4 regions of the Streptomyces umbrinus genome follow, and region 2 is predicted to be linked to each of the others. Evidence: riboswitches for the same ligand, from Rfam matches in the RefSeq annotation. Region 2 holds a riboswitch; each other region holds the start of a gene.
What was found. A riboswitch is a leader RNA that binds a small molecule or an ion and turns the genes downstream of it on or off. The one in region 2 is predicted to bind cobalamin.
Positions count from the first base shown of each region.

Region 1: linked by a shared signal. The riboswitch ahead of QF035_RS18855 (ribonucleoside-diphosphate reductase subunit alpha) and the one ahead of metE (5-methyltetrahydropteroyltriglutamate--homocysteine S-methyltransferase) in region 2 are both predicted to bind cobalamin.
Region 3: linked by a shared signal. The riboswitch ahead of QF035_RS36040 (prenyltransferase/squalene oxidase repeat-containing protein) and the one ahead of metE (5-methyltetrahydropteroyltriglutamate--homocysteine S-methyltransferase) in region 2 are both predicted to bind cobalamin.
Region 4: linked by a shared signal. The riboswitch ahead of QF035_RS43155 (ABC transporter substrate-binding protein) and the one ahead of metE (5-methyltetrahydropteroyltriglutamate--homocysteine S-methyltransferase) in region 2 are both predicted to bind cobalamin.

Region 1 is NZ_JAUSZI010000002.1:4,320,387-4,324,673, reverse strand. It holds gene QF035_RS18855 (ribonucleoside-diphosphate reductase subunit alpha) at 1-983, opposite strand, end outside; cobalamin riboswitch at 1,123-1,263, opposite strand; gene QF035_RS18850 (GNAT family N-acetyltransferase) at 1,326-1,844, opposite strand; gene QF035_RS18845 (nucleoside hydrolase) at 1,950-2,939, opposite strand; gene mctP (monocarboxylate uptake permease MctP) at 3,084-4,287, opposite strand, start outside.
Region 2 is NZ_JAUSZI010000002.1:3,079,118-3,083,404, forward strand. It holds gene scpA (methylmalonyl-CoA mutase) at 1-611, shown strand, start outside; gene meaB (methylmalonyl Co-A mutase-associated GTPase MeaB) at 617-1,603, shown strand; partial or broken gene QF035_RS13605 (short-chain fatty acyl-CoA regulator family protein) at 1,664-1,840, opposite strand; partial or broken gene QF035_RS13610 (3-hydroxybutyryl-CoA dehydrogenase) at 1,826-2,450, shown strand; cobalamin riboswitch at 2,462-2,685, shown strand; gene metE (5-methyltetrahydropteroyltriglutamate--homocysteine S-methyltransferase) at 2,848-4,287, shown strand, end outside.
Region 3 is NZ_JAUSZI010000002.1:8,159,416-8,163,702, reverse strand. It holds gene QF035_RS36055 (aldehyde dehydrogenase) at 1-994, opposite strand, end outside; gene QF035_RS36050 (MBL fold metallo-hydrolase) at 1,202-2,227, shown strand; gene QF035_RS36045 (phosphotransferase) at 2,289-3,026, opposite strand; cobalamin riboswitch at 3,092-3,274, shown strand; gene QF035_RS36040 (prenyltransferase/squalene oxidase repeat-containing protein) at 3,365-4,287, shown strand, end outside.
Region 4 is NZ_JAUSZI010000002.1:9,762,652-9,766,938, reverse strand. It holds gene QF035_RS43165 (ABC transporter ATP-binding protein) at 1-162, opposite strand, end outside; gene QF035_RS43160 (FecCD family ABC transporter permease) at 162-1,175, opposite strand; gene QF035_RS43155 (ABC transporter substrate-binding protein) at 1,172-2,206, opposite strand; cobalamin riboswitch at 2,274-2,460, opposite strand; gene QF035_RS43150 (TIGR03767 family metallophosphoesterase) at 2,633-4,287, shown strand, end outside.

The sequences.
Region 1 (4,287 bases), 1.2 Mb from region 2:
CGCAGCTCCAGGAACTCCTCGATGTCGGAGTGCCAGGTCTCCAGGTAGACCGCGGCCGCGCCCTTGCGCCGGCCGCCCTGGTTCACGGCGGCGACCGAGGCGTCGAGCGTCTTGAGGAACGGGACGATGCCGTTCGAGTGCCCGTTCGTCCCGCGGATCAGGGAACCGCGCGAGCGCACACGGGAGTACGCGATGCCGATGCCGCCCGCGTGCTTCGAGAGACGGGCCACCTGGTGGTAGCGGTCGTAGATGGAGTCCAGCTCGTCCAGCGGGGAGTCGAGGAGGTAGCAGGACGACATCTGAGGGTGCCGCGTACCGGAGTTGAAGAGCGTGGGGGAGGACGGCAGGTAGTCGAGGCGGCTCATCAGCCGGTACAGGGCGGCCACTTCGTCGACGGACCTGGCCGAGTCGTCCTCGGCCAGCCCGCTCGCCACGCGCAGCATGAAGTGCTGGGGCGTCTCGATGACGGACCGCGTGATCGGGTGCCGCAGCAGATACCGGCTGTGCAGCGTGCGCAGGCCGAAGTAGCCGAAGCGGTCGTCGCCCTCGAGGTCGATCAGCGCGTCCAGACGGGCCGCGTGGGTCCGTACGAACTCGGCGGTGCGGTCGGCGATCAGGCCCTCGCGGTGGCCGACCGCGACGGACTCGGAGAAGGACCTGACCCCCTGCGAGGCGGCCTCCTCGGCGATGCCGATCGTCAGCAGGCGGGCGGCCAGCTTCGAGTACACGGGGTCCTCGGAGATCAGGCCCGCGGCCGCCTCAGTGGCCAGCTCGCGCAGCTCCGCGGTGATCCCGTCGGCCCCCACGGAGGACCGGCCGCGCAGCGCGGCGGCGGCGACCCTGCCGGGATCGGCGTCGGGAAGGTCGGCGGTGAGGTCGGTCAGGGTCCGCAGCAACACGGTTCCCGGTCCGTCGGCCTCGGCCCTGTCCTGCTGGTACTGGGGCGCTTTCGCTGAGACCGGATCGGCTGGCGCGATGGTCACGTGGGGCTCTCCCTCGCTCGGCACGGGGCCTGCGGGGAGGGGGGTTCGGGGCACACGGGGGTACACGCTCTGCGCAGCGGTACGCCGCGTCCACCGGCCCACTCCGCGAGGCCCGGACGTCATGGCACCCGGGCCGGGTGGCCTGGGCACGCTGTCGGCAGGTCCTCGGACTGACCAGGCGCACGGCTCTCCTCCGGGGACAGACATGCACAAGTACACCGTTGCGGGACAGTTCCGGATTCGCACCGGATTCCCCTGCGGCGACAGCGAGCATGAGCATACATCTTGTGCCGGGCTCGGGAAGCACCCCCACATGTTGTGTCGTGTCGGCTTCGGAGGGTGTCAGAGTGTCAACTCGTAGGTGAGCAGCATGATGTCGTCGAGGTCCGGGATCGGGTTCCAGTCGCGGTCGGGGGCGCGGGTGAAGCCGAGGCGTCCGTAGATGCGATGGGCGCTGTGCATGGTGCGCTGGGTGGACAGCACGACGCGTACGCAGCCGTCCGTGGCCCGGGCGCGGTCGACGCAGGCGCGTACGAGGGCCTCGCCCGCCCCGTGCCCGCGGGCCTCCTTGGCGACCGCCAGCATCCGTATCTCGGCCTCACCCTCGCGCGCGATGTCGGCCATCGGCCCGCCGGACGGGACGAAGGTCACGCCGCCGACGACCCGCTCGCCCGCTCCTGCCCCCACGACGGCCACCAGCACGTCGGCGGCCGCGGCCCGCTTCGCGACGTCCCGCAGCTCGCCCAGATACTCGTCGCTCTCCCCGAAGTCGAGGAGCCCGTCCCCGAGATAGGCCTGCGCGGTTATCTCTCCCACAGCCTCGTACTCCTCGGGCCTCGCCCGCCTGATCAGGATGTCCATGCTCGGCAGTGTGCCCGAGGGGTACGGCGCGGGGCTGCCGAGTTTTTCCCGCACCGGTTGCCCGGGGGCGTCGCGCCGGTGCCAGGGACGTCCGAGGGGGCGGGCTCAGGCCATGGCCGGCCACTGCGGCAGGGTCGTGACGAAGTCCTTCGTGAAGTCGCGCGGGCCCGGGCCGAGGGCCACGCGGCCCGTGTGGCGGGTGCGGGCGGTCAGGGCGGGCGACTCGGTGTAGTAGTTCCGCTCGGCGGCCGAGGGGACGAACACGGTCTGGCCGCGGGTGAGTTCGCTGGAGCACTCGACCACGACGGCTCCCTCCGCGAGCGTCACGAACGACTCGTCCGCGCACACGCCCACGGCGAGCGGGTCGTGCAACGGGCAGGAGTCGCCTCCGCCGTGGCGGCGGTAGGAGTCGGTGTAGACCCGCAGCAGCCGGGCCGCGAGCGCCGCACCCGCTCCCGCCGCCTCCAGCGCGGCGAGGTCGGCGGGGCCGAAGAGCCAGCGGTGCGAGGCGTCCAGATCGACCATGGTGAACGGGATGCCGGAGGAGAGCACCACCTCGGCGGCGTCCGGGTCCGCCCACATGTTGAACTCGGCGACCGGGGTGATGTTGCCCGGCACCTGCGCGTTGCCGCCCATGAACACGAACTTCTTCACGCGCCGGGCGAAGACCGGGTCCTCCAGGAGCGCGATGGCCACGTTGGTGAGCGGGCCGGTGGCGCAGACGGTCAACTCGCCCTCGTGCTCCCGGGAGAGGCGCAGCAGCGCCTGTGCGGAGGACTCCGTCAGGTGCGCGGCGGTCGAGTCGGGCAGCATTTCGTGGCCGAGGCCCGCGGGGCCGTGGAAGTGGGCGGCGGCCGCGTACGGGAGGCGGGTGAGGGGGCGGGCCGCTCCGCGGTGGACCGGGACGTCGGTGTCGATGCGGAGGGCTCTCGCCAGGGCGCGGGCGTTGCGGTAGGTCTGCTCGGCGGGGAGGTTGCCGCCCACCGAGGTGTAGGCCCTGAGGTCCCACCTGCCTGTGCCGAGCAGGTACTGGAGGGCCACGGCGTCGTCTATGCCGGGATCACTGTCGAGGACGATCGGTGAGCGAACGGTCACACTGGCCAGCGTAACCGCGAACTTTCGCGTGACCAGGGGCAGTTGGCGTGTGCGGCTGCGTTGTGGCTGGTCGCGCGGTTCCCCGCGCCCCTTCTAGGGGCGCGGGGAACCGCGCAGCGGGGGTTCGGGGGCGGAGCCCCCGAGTCAGTGGCTGGCCCCCGCCGTCGCCGGCGGCAGCTCGACCTGGACGCCCTTGTCGCCCGCGTCCGCCGTGTAGTCCTCGGGGGACGTCTCGTCGATGCCGTCGGGGGCCTTGAAGGCCCTGAGGGCGAAGGTCAGGACGACCGTGACGACCACGTTCAGGACGAACGCCGTCAGACCGATGTACCCGATCTCCCCGATCCCGGGAATCTCCTTCGCGGAACCACCGAAGTGCTTCTGCGTCGGCGAGGCGACACCGTACGCGGCGATCGTCCCGTACAGCATGCCGACCGCCCAGCCCGCGAGCAGCGCCCACCGGTGGAACCACCGGGTGAACAGCCCACCGACCAGCGCCGGGAACGTCTGCAGGATCCAGATCCCGCCCAACAGCTGGAAGTTGATGGCCACCGTCTTGTCCATGGTGAGGACGAAGACCAGCGCACCCACCTTCACGAGCAGCGAGACCAGCTTGGAGACCTTGGTCTCCTGGGCCGGCGTCGCGTCGGGCCGGATGAAGTCCTTGTAGATGTTGCGGGTGAAGAGGTTCGCCGCAGCGATGGACATGATCGCCGCGGGCACCAGCGCACCGATACCGATCGCCGCGAAGGCCACCCCCGCGAACCACGCCGGGAACATGTCCTCGAAGAGCTGCGGGATCGCCAACTGCCCGTTGCTGACCTTGACTCCGGCCGCGATCGCCATGAACCCGAGCAGCGCGAGCAGGCCCAGCATCAGCGAGTACAGCGGCAGGATCGTGGTGTTGCGCCGGATCACCTCACGGCTGCGCGACGACAGCGTGGCCGTGATCGAGTGCGGGTACATGAAGAGTGCCAGGGCGGAGCCCAACGCCAGCGTGGCGTACGTCCATTGGCCCGCCTCGCCCGGTGCCAGCGCACCGCGCGGCGCGCCCGTCGCCGGGTTGGTCTGGCTGTACGCCTCGCCCGCCTTGGCGAAGATCTCGTCGAAGCCGCCCAGCTTGATCGGGATGTAGATGATCGCCACCGCGATGACGATGTAGATCAGCGTGTCCTTCACGAACGCGATCAGGGCGGGCGCGCGCAGACCGGACGAGTACGTGTACGCGGCCAGCACGCCGAAGGCGATGAGCAGCGGCAGGTCCTTGACGAACCAGTTGGTGTCCTCGCCGCCGCCGACGCCCATCACGTCCAGGACGGCCTGGATGCCGACCAGTTGGAGCGCGATGTAC
Region 2 (4,287 bases):
AGGGCAACCTGCTGGAACTCGCCGTGAACGCGGCCCGCGCGAAGGCCACCGTCGGGGAGATCTCCGACGCCCTGGAGAAGGTGTACGGGCGGCACGCGAGTCAGATCCATACGATCTCCGGTGTGTACCGCAACGAAGCCGGCGCGTCCCCGTCCGTCGAGCGCACGCGCACGCTGGTGGAGTCCTTCGAGGAGGCCGAGGGGCGCCGTCCGCGCATCCTGGTCGCCAAGATGGGCCAGGACGGGCACGACCGCGGCCAGAAGGTGATCGCGACCGCCTTCGCCGACCTCGGCTTCGACGTGGACGTCGGCCCGCTGTTCCAGACCCCCGGCGAGGTGGCCCGCCAGGCCGTCGAGGCGGACGTGCACATCGTCGGTGTCTCCTCGCTGGCCGCGGGGCACCTGACCCTCGTACCGGCGCTCAGGGAGTCGCTCGCGGAGGAGGGGCGCGAGGACATCATGATCGTGGTCGGCGGGGTGATTCCGCCGCAGGACGTGCCCACGCTGATCGAGATGGGCGCCGCTGCCGTCTTCCCGCCCGGGACGGTGATTCCGGACGCGGCGTACGACCTGGTCGAGCGCCTGACCACCGACCTCGGCCACGGCCTCTGAGCCCCATGGCGATCGACCTCGACACCTATGTGAAGGGCGTGCTCGACGGGAAGCGGGCGCTGGTGGCGCGCGCCATCACGCTCGTCGAGTCGACGAGGCCACAACACCGCGCGATGGCACAGGAGTTGCTGACCGAGCTGCTGCCGCACAGCGGGAACGCGCGGCGGATCGGCATCAGCGGTGTGCCGGGCGTGGGCAAGTCGACGTTCATCGACGCGTTCGGCACGCTGCTCACCTCGCTCGGGTACCGGGTCGCGGTGCTCGCCGTCGACCCGTCGTCGAGCCGGACGGGCGGGTCCATCCTGGGCGACAAGACCCGGATGGAACGCCTGGCCGTCGATCCGGCGGCCTTCATCCGGCCGTCCCCGACCGCGGGCACGCTCGGCGGAGTCGCGAAGGCGACCCGGGAGTCGATCGTGGTGATGGAGGCGGCCGGCTACGACGTCGTACTCGTGGAGACGGTCGGTGTCGGCCAGTCCGAGACCGCCGTCGCGAACATGGTCGACTCCTTCCTGCTCCTCACCCTCGCCCGGACCGGGGACCAGTTGCAGGGCATCAAGAAGGGCGTCCTGGAGCTGGCCGACGTGATCGCCGTCAACAAGGCGGACGGACCCCACGAGCGCGAAGCCCGGAGCGCGGCAAGGGAGTTGGCGGGCGCACTGCGGCTGATGCATCCCGCCGACGCCGCCTGGACACCACCGGTGCTGAGTTGCAGCGCCCGTGAGTCGACCGGCCTGGACACGGTCTGGGAGCGCCTCGAACAGCACCGCGCGCTCCTCGACTCGACCGGCCGCCTGGCCACCAAGCGCCGTGACCAGCAGGTCGACTGGACCTGGACGATGGTGCGCGACGAACTCCTCGGCCGCCTGAACGCCGACCCCGCCGTACGCGCCCTCGGGCCCGGTCTCGAACAGCGGGTCAGGGACGGCGAGTTGACGGCCACACTCGCCGCCGAGCGCATTCTGCGGGCGTTCGGCGGCGAGACGGACTGAGCCGCCGGACCAGGCCGGACTGAGCGGCAACACGTCGGAGTGAGCGTGCGCAACGCGTGTTCACTCCGGCCGGTGCGCCACCGGGTACGGGACGAACGTGCTGCTGTTCTGGTCGATCCGCAGCGGCCGCCCCAGGGGCGGTGCGGCGCGCTGGGGGCAGTCGAGGCGCTCGCAGACACGGCAGCCCATGCCGATGGGGGTGGCCGCGGAGGCGCTGTCGAGGTCGAGGCCGTCGTGGAGAACGCGGACGCCAAGACCGAGATATTCGCGGCGCTGGACAAGATCGTCGAGGATCCCGGGGCGATACTCGCGACCAACACCTCGTCGCTCCCGATCATGCGGCTGGGCATGGCGACGGGGCGCGCAGACAGGGTCGTCGGACTGCACTTCTTCAACCCCGTTCCCGTCCTGCCGCTGGTGGAGATCGTGGCCTCGCTCCACACCGCCCCCGGGACGGTCGAAGCCGTCGAGGACTTCGCCACGCGGGTCCTCGGCAAGACCGTGGTCCACGCGCGGGACCGGGCGGGCTTCGTCGTCAACGCCCTGCTCATCCCCTATGTGCCGGCCGCGGTCCGCATGGCCGAGTCCGGTTTCGCCACCGCCACCGCCATCGACATCGACGCGGGCATGGAACTCGGCTGGGCCCACCCCATGGGACCGCTGAAGCCGGCGGGCCTGATCGGCCTCGACCCGTCGCCTCGATCGCGGAATCCCTCTACGACGAGTTCAGGGAACCCCTGTACGCTCCGCCCCGCTGCTCCAACGGATGGTCGAGGCAGGGCTGTTGGGCCGTAAGACGGGCCGCGGGTTCCAGGTGTACGACGCCGTCCGGCAGCCAGGCAGTTGACGGCAGGGCATAGGCTGACCTGTGCAGCTGGTTCGCCCCGTCCGCCAGGCGGGATGCGTCGCAAGAGGGAACCCGGTGGGAATCCGGGACTGCCCCGCAGCGGTGAGCGGGAACGACCGCCGTCATACGCACTGGGCCCCGAGAAGCGGGACCTGGGAAGCGACGGCCAGTAGGTGTCCTCCGTACGGAGGGCGTGCTCGCGAGTCCGAAGACCTGCCATCTGCCCGTACGTGACCGATCGCGTACGGACATCCCGGTGACCTCGTGGGCGGGTCGGCGTACATATCCGGCGGACGACCGCGCCTTGCCGCGCGAGGTGTCTCTGCCGGGTGCGTCACCCCTTCGCGCTCACGTCCGTCCCGGGATCTCAGGGAGACATCTCGCGAAGGAGAGTTCCGTGACATCGAAGTCCGCAGCCGCGGCGGCACGGGCCACCGTGTACGGCTACCCCCGTCAGGGCAGTGGCCGGGAACTGAAGAAGGCGATCGAGGGGTACTGGAAGGGTCGCGTCGACGCCGACGCCCTCCGGGCCACCGCCGCCGAACTGCGCCGCACCAACTGGCGGCAGCTTGCCGAGGCCGGCATCCACGAAGTGCCGACCGGCGACTTCTCGTACTACGACCATGTCCTCGACACCAGCGTCATGGTCGGCGCGATCCCCGGGCGCCACCGCGCCGCGGTCGAGGCCGACGCGCTCGACGGCTACTTCGCGATGGCCCGCGGCACCCAGGACGTGGCGCCGCTGGAGATGACGAAGTGGTTCGACACCAACTACCACTACCTGGTCCCGGAGTTGGGCCCGGACACCGTCTTCACGGCCGACTCCGCCAAGCAGGTCGCCGAGCTCCGCGAAGCCCTCGACCTGGGCCTTGCCGCCCGGCCGGTCCTCGTCGGACCCGTCACCTATCTGCTGCTCGCCAAGCCCGCGCCCGGTGTGGCAGCCGACTTCGACCCGCTGACGCTGCTGGACCGGCTGCTGCCGGTGTACGCCGAGGTTCTCTCCGATCTGCGGGCGGCGGGCGCGGAGTGGGTGCAGCTCGACGAACCGGCGCTGGTCCAGGACCGTACGCCCGCCGAACTCAACGCGGCCACGCGCTCCTACCGTGACCTCGGCGCGCTCACCGACCGTCCGAAGCTGCTGGTCGCCTCCTACTTCGACCGGCTCGGCGACGCGTTGCCGGTGCTGGCCAAGGCCCCGGTCGAGGGTCTCGCTCTCGACTTCACCGAGGCGGCCGCCGCCAACCTGGACGCGCTCGCCGCCGTGGGCGGACTGCCCGGCAAGCGCCTGGTCGCGGGCGTGGTCAACGGCCGCAACATCTGGGTCAACGACCTCACCAAGTCCCTCGCCACGCTCGGCACCCTGCTCGGGCTGGCCGACCGGGTCGACGCGGCCGCGTCCTGCTCGCTGCTCCACGTGCCGCTCGATGCCACCGCCGAACGGGACATCGAGCCGCAGATCCTGCGCTGGCTCGCCTTCGCCCGGCAGAAGACGGCCGAGATCGTCACCCTCGCCAAGGGTCTCGCCCAGGGCACAGGCGCGATCACCGGCGAACTCGCCGCCAACCGGGCCGCCCTGGCCTCCCGCGCGAACTCGCCCATCACCCGTGACCCGGCCGTGCGGACGCGGGTCGGTGCGGTCACGGACGCCGACGCCCGCCGCTCCCAGCCGTACGGCGAACGCGCCAGCGCACAGCGTGCCCACCTCGGTCTGCCCCTCCTGCCGACCACCACCATCGGCTCCTTCCCGCAGACCGCCGAACTGCGCGTCGCTCGCGCCGACCTGCGGGCCGGGCGTATCGACACGGCCGGCTACGAGGAGCGCATCAGGGCCGAGATC
Region 3 (4,287 bases), 5.1 Mb from region 2:
GCGCGACCAGCGGGCCCACCTGGGTCGCCGGGTCCAGCGGGTCGCCGACCACCAGCGCGCCCGCCGCCGCGGCGAACGCCTCCGCGAACTCGTCGTAGCGCGAACGCGGCAGCAGGATGCGGGTCTGGGCGACGCACGCCTGGCCGTTGTTCATCCAGGCCGCCGAGACGATGCCCGGCACGGAGGTCTCGATGTCCGCGTCCGACAGGACCACCGCCGCCGACTTCCCGCCCAACTCCAGTGTCACGCGCGTGAGATTGCGCGAGGCGACCTCCATGACGCGCCTGCCCGCGGCGACCGAACCCGTGAAGGAGACCTTGTCGACCCCGGGATGCCCGACGAGATACTCGCTCACCTCGCGGTCCGCAGGCAGGATCGAGAGCACACCCTCCGGCAGCCCGGCCTCCTTCGCGATCTCGCCGAGTATGTACGCGTCGAGCGGCGACTCGGGCGAGGGCTTGAGCACGACCGTGCAGCCGGTCAGCAGCGCGGGCGCGAGCTTGGCCGCCGCCACGAACTGCGGGACGTTCCAGGGCGCGACGGCCGCGACCACCCCGACCGGCTCGCGCCGCACGAGGATCTTCCCGAGCACTCCGTCGCGCGTCTCCTCGTACGTGAAGTCCCGCGCGACCGTGATCGCCGCGTCCCACACCATCATCGCGCCGAGGGCCTGCGCGAGGACGCTCCAGGAGTACGGGGAGCCGTTCTCGGAGGAGATGACACGGGCGATCTCCTCATGCCGTACGGCGATCCCGTCCTTGATCCGGTTGACGACCTCGATGCGCTCGTCGAGGGACATCCGCGGCCAGGGACCCTCGTCGAACGCGGTCCGCGCGACCGCGACGGCCCGGTCGACGTCCGCCCGCGAGGCGTGCGGCACCCGGCCGATGACCTCCTCGGTGTGCGGGGAGACCACCTCGATCACGTCCTGGCCCAGGGGAGCGGCCAGCTCCCCGCCGATGAACAGCTGTCCGTGTTCCACGAGCTCGGTCATGGCCGACTGCCTCTCCGCGGGACGTTTTCTGACGGTTCATCAGAAACAACAACACTGGAACTGATACCAGTTCCGGTTGGAGGAGTCCACGGACCTCACACCACTTCACCACTCCCGTGATCCATCGCCCCGACCCGGTGAGTGACTTGGGCTCCCATTGGAACTGGTTCTAGTTATAGTGGCCGGGAGTCGGCGACAGGGGAACCCATGGCACAGGTGACCGATCACGGCGGCGGCGTACGGTCCGTCGAGGTTCCCATCCCGGACAATCCACTCGGAACGACGCTCGTGTATGTCGTGGACACCGACCGCGGGCCGGTGCTGATCGACACGGGCTGGGACGACCCGGCGTCCTGGGACGCGCTCGCCGAGGGACTGACAGCCTGCGGAACTTCGGCCGCGGAGATCCACGGAGTGGTGATCACCCATCACCACCCGGACCACCACGGCCTGTCGGGCAAGGTGCGGGAGGCGTCCGGCGCCTGGATCGCGATGCACGCCGCCGACATCTCGATCGTACGGCGGACGCGCGGGACGAAGCCCGGGCGCTGGTTCACGTACATGGCGGACAAGCTGACCGCCTCGGGCGCGCCCGAGGAGCACGTGGCGCCGATGCGCACCGCCCGCTCCCGGATGTTCCCCGGCGCCTCCCCCGCGCTCCCCGACCGCGAGATCGTCCCCGGCGAGCTCCTCGACCTCGCCGGCCGCCGACTCCGCGCGATCTGGACCCCGGGCCACACCCCCGGCCATGTCTGCCTCCATCTGGAGGAGGCCCATCCGGCCCAACTCCCGGGCCACGGACGCCTGTTCTCGGGGGACCATCTCCTGCCGAGAATCACTCCGCACATCGGCCTGTACGAGGATCCGGACGACGAGACCGTCGCCGACCCGCTCGGCGACTACCTCGACTCCCTGGAACGGATCGGCCGCCTCGAACCGGCCGAGGTCCTCCCGGCCCACCTGCACGCGTTCACCGACGCCCCGTCCCGCGTAAGGGAGTTGCTGGACCACCACGAGTCCCGCCTCACGGACCTCCGCTCACTCCTCTCCACCCCGCTCACCTCCTGGCAGCTCGCCGTCCGCATGGAGTGGAACCGCCCGTGGGACGACATCCCCTACGGATCGAGGAACATCGCCGTCTCGGAGGCGGAGGCCCACCTGCGCCGACTGGTGAAACTGGGCCACGCGGAGGCGGTACCGGGGAGTGATCCGGTGACGTACGTGGCCGTTTGAACCTGCCTCCCGGACGCCAGGGCATGTCCGGCGGCTCAAGGCGGTCAGTCCCGGCGCGGAGCTAGTCCAGCAGCCTGCGGATCAACTCCCCGGCCTCGCCGAGGAGTTCGACCTCGTGGGGGCTCATCGTCGGGTTGGCGGCCCGCTGGCCCGTCGCCCAGCCGAGACCACCGTCCGGGCCCGTCAGGAGCGCCGGGTCGGGGCAGCCGGCCAGCAGGGCGGAGAGCATCTCCTCGGCCAGGGGCGCCCGGGGATCGTCGTCGACGGCCACCTGGGCCACGATCACGGCGGACATGCTCCAGTCGCGGCCGGGCGGCCCCTCGTCGGTGTTGGCCCAGTCGATCACCATGGGGCCGGCCGGGGCGAGGAGAACGTTCTCGGGGTGCAGGTCCAGGTGCAGGACGCGTACGGCGGGGTCGGTGGAGCGGCGGGCCGGGATCACGTGCAGGTCGCGCAGGAGCCGGGCGAGCACCGATCCGGCCTCCCCCGCGGTGAGTTCACCGGCGGCCACCGCCTCGACCACGGTCGGCCCGTACAGCCGCTCCATCACGAGGTCGGTGCGCGCGTCCGCCGCCCGCACGCGCGGCACGGGATAGCCGTGACCCCGTACGTACTCCATGACGGCCGCCTCGGCCTGCGCGTCCCCGTAGCCGTCCCGGTACCGGCGCAGCACCCACGCCCCGCCCCCGGGACCACCGTGATCGCCGAGGCCGTCGTGATCACCGCCATCGCCGAGCGCGTAGACATCCGCCGTGCGCCCCGAGCCGAGCAGGCGGCCGGCCCCCGCAGGTATCCCCATGGGCAGAAGTTACCCGGAGCCGCCCGGCCTCACAGGCGCCCCCACAGGCGGCCCTCAGGGTCTTGCTACGGGCCGGTACAGTGAGCGGGTCGTCATCACAGTCGTACGGGGGGAAGCCGGTGCAAATCCGGCGCTGACCCGCAACCGTGTGCCGCCCGGTCGATCGGCCCACCAGTCGATCAGTCGATCAGGGGCGGCGAGCCGGATTGCCCCGTACGGACGTGACCGGCTCGCGTCACCGGAACCGCCGGTGACCGGCACCGTCGAGGCATACGGAGCCGAGCCGCCTTGGATTCCAGGCTGCCCGGCTCCCTGACCGGGAGAGGCACCCGCCGATCATGTTTGTCCGCCGCAGCGCAGCGGTACTGGCCGCCACCGCCGTGATCGGTACGGCGTTCGCGCCGGCCGCCCTCGCCGACGAGTCGCCCGGCGCGACCCCGTCCCAGGCGTTCCCCTCCGCCCTGTACGGCAGCACCGACCCCACCTACGACGGTGTCTGGCGGCAGTCGCTCGCACTGCTCGCCCAGGACAGCGTGGGGGTCGAGCCCGCGAAGAAGTCCGTCGACTGGCTCGTCGGCCAGCAGTGCGAGAGCGGGGCCTTCGCGGCGTACCGCCCCGACCCGAGCGCGAAGTGCGACGCCAAGACCAAGGTCGACACGAACAGCACGGCCGCCGCGTTGCAGGCCCTGGAAGCCCTCGACGCGAGCGACGCCGTGACGGGCGCGGCCGTGAAGTGGCTGAAGTCCGTGCAGAACAAGGACGGCGGCTGGGGCTACTTCCCCGGCACGCCCAGCGACACCAACTCCACGTCCGTCGTGATCGGGGCCCTGGACGCCGGGGACACCGACCCGAAGGACGTGCCCTCGAAGGACGACCGGACGCCGTACGACGCCCTGCTCGGCCTCTCCGTCCCCTGCGACGAGACCGGCGGCGGCGCCTTCGCCTTCCAGCCGGACAAGAAGGGCAAGCTCGCGGCGAACGCGGACGCCACGGCGGCGGGGGTGCTCGGCGCGCTCGGCGAGGGCCTGGACGCCGATCCCGAAGAGGACGGCCCCGACAAGGCGTCCCCGAAGGCGTCCCAGTGCGCGGGCGGCGACTCCTTCACGATCGAGGACGCGGCGGCCAACGGCGCCCTGTACCTCGCGGGCGCGGTCGCCAAGAACGGCTACCTGAAGTCGTCCCTCCCCGGTGCCGAGGACCAGCCCGACTACGGCAACACCGCCGACACGGTCGTCGCGCTCGCCGCCGCCGGCCGCACGGC
Region 4 (4,287 bases), 6.7 Mb from region 2:
GTGAGCGCGGAGGCCCTCTCCGGGTGCCGCATGCGCGCCCTCGGTTCCCGACGCCGCCTGCACGCGCTCGGTTCCCGGCGCCGCCTGTGTGTCCTCGGTTCCCGACGCCGCCTGCACGCGCGCCCGTGAGTGCTCGGTGCTCTTGATGCCCTCCGCCGTCATCACGCCCTCCGCGTCCGGTACAGCACCAGCACGAAGACCGGTACGCCGATCAGCGAGGTCACCACGCCCACCGGTACCTCCTGGGGATCGAGGACGGTACGCGCCAGGGTGTCCACCCACACCAGGAACACCGCTCCGGCGAGGGCGGTGACCGGCAGCAGCCGGGCGTGCCCCGCCCCCACCAACGCCCTTGCCGCATGCGGGAGTACGAGGCCGACGAAGCCGATCGCGCCGGCCGAACTGACTAGCGCGGCGGTCAGCAGCGCCGTGGCACACAGCAGCACCAGTCGCGTACGGGCCACGGAGACCCCGAGCGTGGCGGCGGCATCCTGGCCGAAGGCGAACGCGTCGAGCGCCCGCGCGTACCCGAGGCACACCAGCAGTGTCACCGCGAGGACCGCGAAGCACACCCAGACGTCGGTCCAGCCGACCCCGCTCAGCGAACCGAGCAGCCAGAACAGCACCCCGCGGGTGGTCTCGGCGTCCGCGGCGGTCATCACGACGAAGGAGGTGAGCGCGGAGAAGAGCTGCATCGCGGCGACCCCGCTCAGCACCACCCGGTCCGTCGCCCCGCCCAGAGTGTGGCTGAGCAGCAGGACGAGCCCGAACGACAGCACCGCACCGAGGAACGCGCCCGCGGAGACCGAGACCAGGCCTCCGCCGACACCGAGGACGACCACGATCACGGCGCCGGTCGAGGCGCCCGAGGACACCCCGAGGACGAACGGGTCGGCGAGCGGGTTGCGCAGCAGGGACTGCATCACCGCGCCGCACACGGCGAGTCCGGCTCCGCACACGGCCGCCAGGAGCGTGCGCGGCAGGCGCAGCTCCCAGACGATCCCGTCCCGGATCGGGGTCAACTCCGAGCTGCCCCAGCCGAGATGGGACGCGACCACGGACCAGACGTCGCCGACCCGGATGTCCGCGGGGCCGACGGTGATCGCGACGGCGGCGGATGCGAGGAGCAGGGCGACGCCCGCGGCGATGAGCAGTCCCAGGCGTGGCCGTGTCACCCGGTGAGCCCGAACTCCCGCAGGGCGGAGGCGACTTGCTCGACGCCCTCGACCGTGCGGATGGTCGGGTTCATCGCCTGCCCGCTGAGCAGGACGTACCGCTTCTTCCTGACGGCGGTCATGTTCTTGGTGACCGGGTCGGACTCCAGGAACTCGATCTTCTTCTTCGCGGACTCGGCGGTCTGCGACTTGCGCGTCAGGTCGCCGATGACGAGCACATCTGGGTCGCGGTCGGCAACGGTCTCCCAGTTGATCTGGGGCCACTCCTCGTGTGTGTCGTCGAAGACGTTCTTCGCGCCGAGGGTCCGGGTGATGACGCCGGGTGCGCCGCAACAGCCCGCCATGTAGGGCGAGTCGGAGTTGGCGAACCAGTACAAGAGGGTGACGTCGGAGGCGTCGATCCCCGAAGTGGCCTTCTTCGTCCGCCGCTCGAGGTCTGCGACGAGTTGCTCGCCCCGCTTCTCGACGCCGAACACCTCGGCCAGGTCGCGCACTTCGCCGTAGACGGCGTCGATGCCGAGGGCCTTCTTCCGTGAGCCGTCGCCGCCCGAGGCGTTGTCCTTGCCGACGCAGTCGGACGGCGAGACGTAGGCGGGCACGCCGAGCTTCTCGAACTGCTCCCGGGTGGCCACGCCTCCCTTGCCGAGCGTCGACACGAACGAGGCGGCGACGAAGTCGGGGTCGGCGTCCAGGACCCGTTCGAAGGAGGGGTTGTTGTCGGCGATCCGCTCCACCTTCGCGTTCGCCTTCTCCAGGCCCTTCATCACCGGGTCGGTCCAGGTCGCGGTGCCGGCCATGCGGTCGGCGAGGCCGAGCGAGAGCATGATCTCGGTGGTGCCCTGGTTGAGGGAGACGGCCCGCTTCGGCGGGGACTCGACGCGTACGGTCTGTCCGCAGTTGTCGAGGGTGACGGCGGCCCCGGAGTCCGCATCGGACGACGAGTCCTCCGAATCTCCCGAACCGCAGCCGGTCAGCAGGAGAGCCCCGGACAGGACGAGGGCAGCGGGACGGGCAAGACGTGCGACGGGCACGGGAGTTCCTCAGTCGTCGAGGGCTCGAACGCGGAGCCCGGTCGTACGGTGCTCCCCCGTCGGCGCGTGACCGCGGAGGCCGCCAGCAGGTCTTCGGACTCGGGGTCACCCGGACGAGGCGCCTTCCCGGACCGTCATACCGGTCCAGTGGCCGATGCCCCGCCCGTCACCCTCACCGCTGCGCGTCAGCTCCGGATTCCCACCGGATTCCCTGACCCACGTACATGGGTTCGACTGGCCTCGGCAAGCTATCACGGCGGGTGCCGCGGACCGGCGGGCGGACCGGCAGGACGGGGCCCAGCAGCCGCTCCACCTGTTCCGGCGGTGTTCACGGCCACGCCACGCCCCTGCCCCCGCCCCTGCCCCCGCGGCCTGAATGAGTGGTTCCGCTAGTTGAGTCTCTCGGAGGCACCGGAGGGCCACCCCATGACCGGGACCGAAACGGCGGGGACCGCATCCACTCCCCCGCCCTCGTCCGCACCCGCTTCCCCGTCCCCGTCCCCGTCCGCACCCGCACCCGCACCCGCACCCGCACCCTCGATCAACCGTCGTCGCTTTCTGCTCGCGTCCGGCGCCGTCGCGGCGGGAGCGACCGGCGGAGCCGCGGCCCTCTTCCCACGGCAGCGCCCGACCCCCTCCGCGCTCCCCGCCGCGGAGAGCGCGGCCCCGCAGGCGCCCCTCGCCATCCGACGGCCGGCGCACCGGGCGCCGCGACGCGCGGCCCCGTACGCGGCGACAACCCTGGAGACGACGGCTCGCCTCAGCGGCCACGCGCACGCCGACACCTACCGCCGCCTCGTCTCGGGCCCCGGTTGGCCCATCGTCGTACGCGGAGATCTCGCGCCCGCCGCCACCGGCCGCCAGGACCGGCGCACACCGCTCGCGTGCTTCGTGCAGTTCACCGACCTGCACCTCACGGACGTGCAGAACCCGCTGCGCACCGAGTTCCTGCGGTCGCGCAGGCCCGCCGCGTGGCGGGCCCAGGAGGCGCTGACGGTGGCGGGGGCGGTGGCGCTCGTGGAGCAGGTGAACGCACTCGGCGAGGGCCCGCACACCGGCCTCGCGCCCACCTTCGTGATGACGACGGGCGACAACGTCGACAACAACTCCGCGATCGAACTGGAGTGGTTCCTCACGCTGATGAGCGGCGGCAGGATCACTCCCAACAGCGGGGATCCGTCGGTGTACGAAGGCGTTCAGAACTCCGGCCTGCCTCTCTACTGGCACCCGGACGACGCTGCCCTGCGCGACCTGGACAAGCGGCGCGGGCTGCCCCGCATACCCGGCTTCCTCGACGCCGCGATACGGCCCGTGACCAGCCCGGGGCTCGACATCCCCTGGTACTCCACGGTCGGCAACCACGACGACATTCCCGGCGGCTGTCTGTCCCCCGCGCTGGGCGACTTCGCCGTCGGCTCCCGCAAGCTGCTCTCGGTCCCGGCCACGGACGCGGCCGCCTACGCGAAGGCGCTGAACTCCGGCGACGACCCCAAGAGCGAGGTGCTCTCGGCGATCCTGAAGCGGCACGCGGCCTCGGCGCGGACGGTGACGGCCGACGAACGGCGCCGCCTGTGCACCCCGCACGACTATCTGGCCGCGCATCTCGACCCCGTCCACGCCGGAGCGGGCCCGGTCGGCCACGGCTACACGGAGAACAACCTGGACGGCGACCGGATGTACTACACGTTCCGGGTCGCCGAGAACGTCATCGGCATCAGCATCGACACGACGTACCGAAGCGGCCACTACGAGGGCTCGCTGGGCACCGATCAGCATCGCTGGCTGGAGCGGACGCTGGCCGCGCACAACTCCCGGTCCTACGACGCCGACGGCCGCCTCGTACGCAACGCCGGGGCCGACGACGCCCATGTCCTGGTCTTCAGCCACCACCACAGTCCGAGCATGACCCGCCGCACCGACGCCGCCCGCGGCGAGGAGCCGCGGCACGACGGTGCGGAGGTCCTGGCCCTGCTCCACCGGTTCCCGAACGTGGTGGCCTGGATCAACGGACACAGCCATGTCAACCGGATCACGCCCCACGCGCACCCCACGCCCGCCCGGTCCTTCTGGGAGGTCAACAC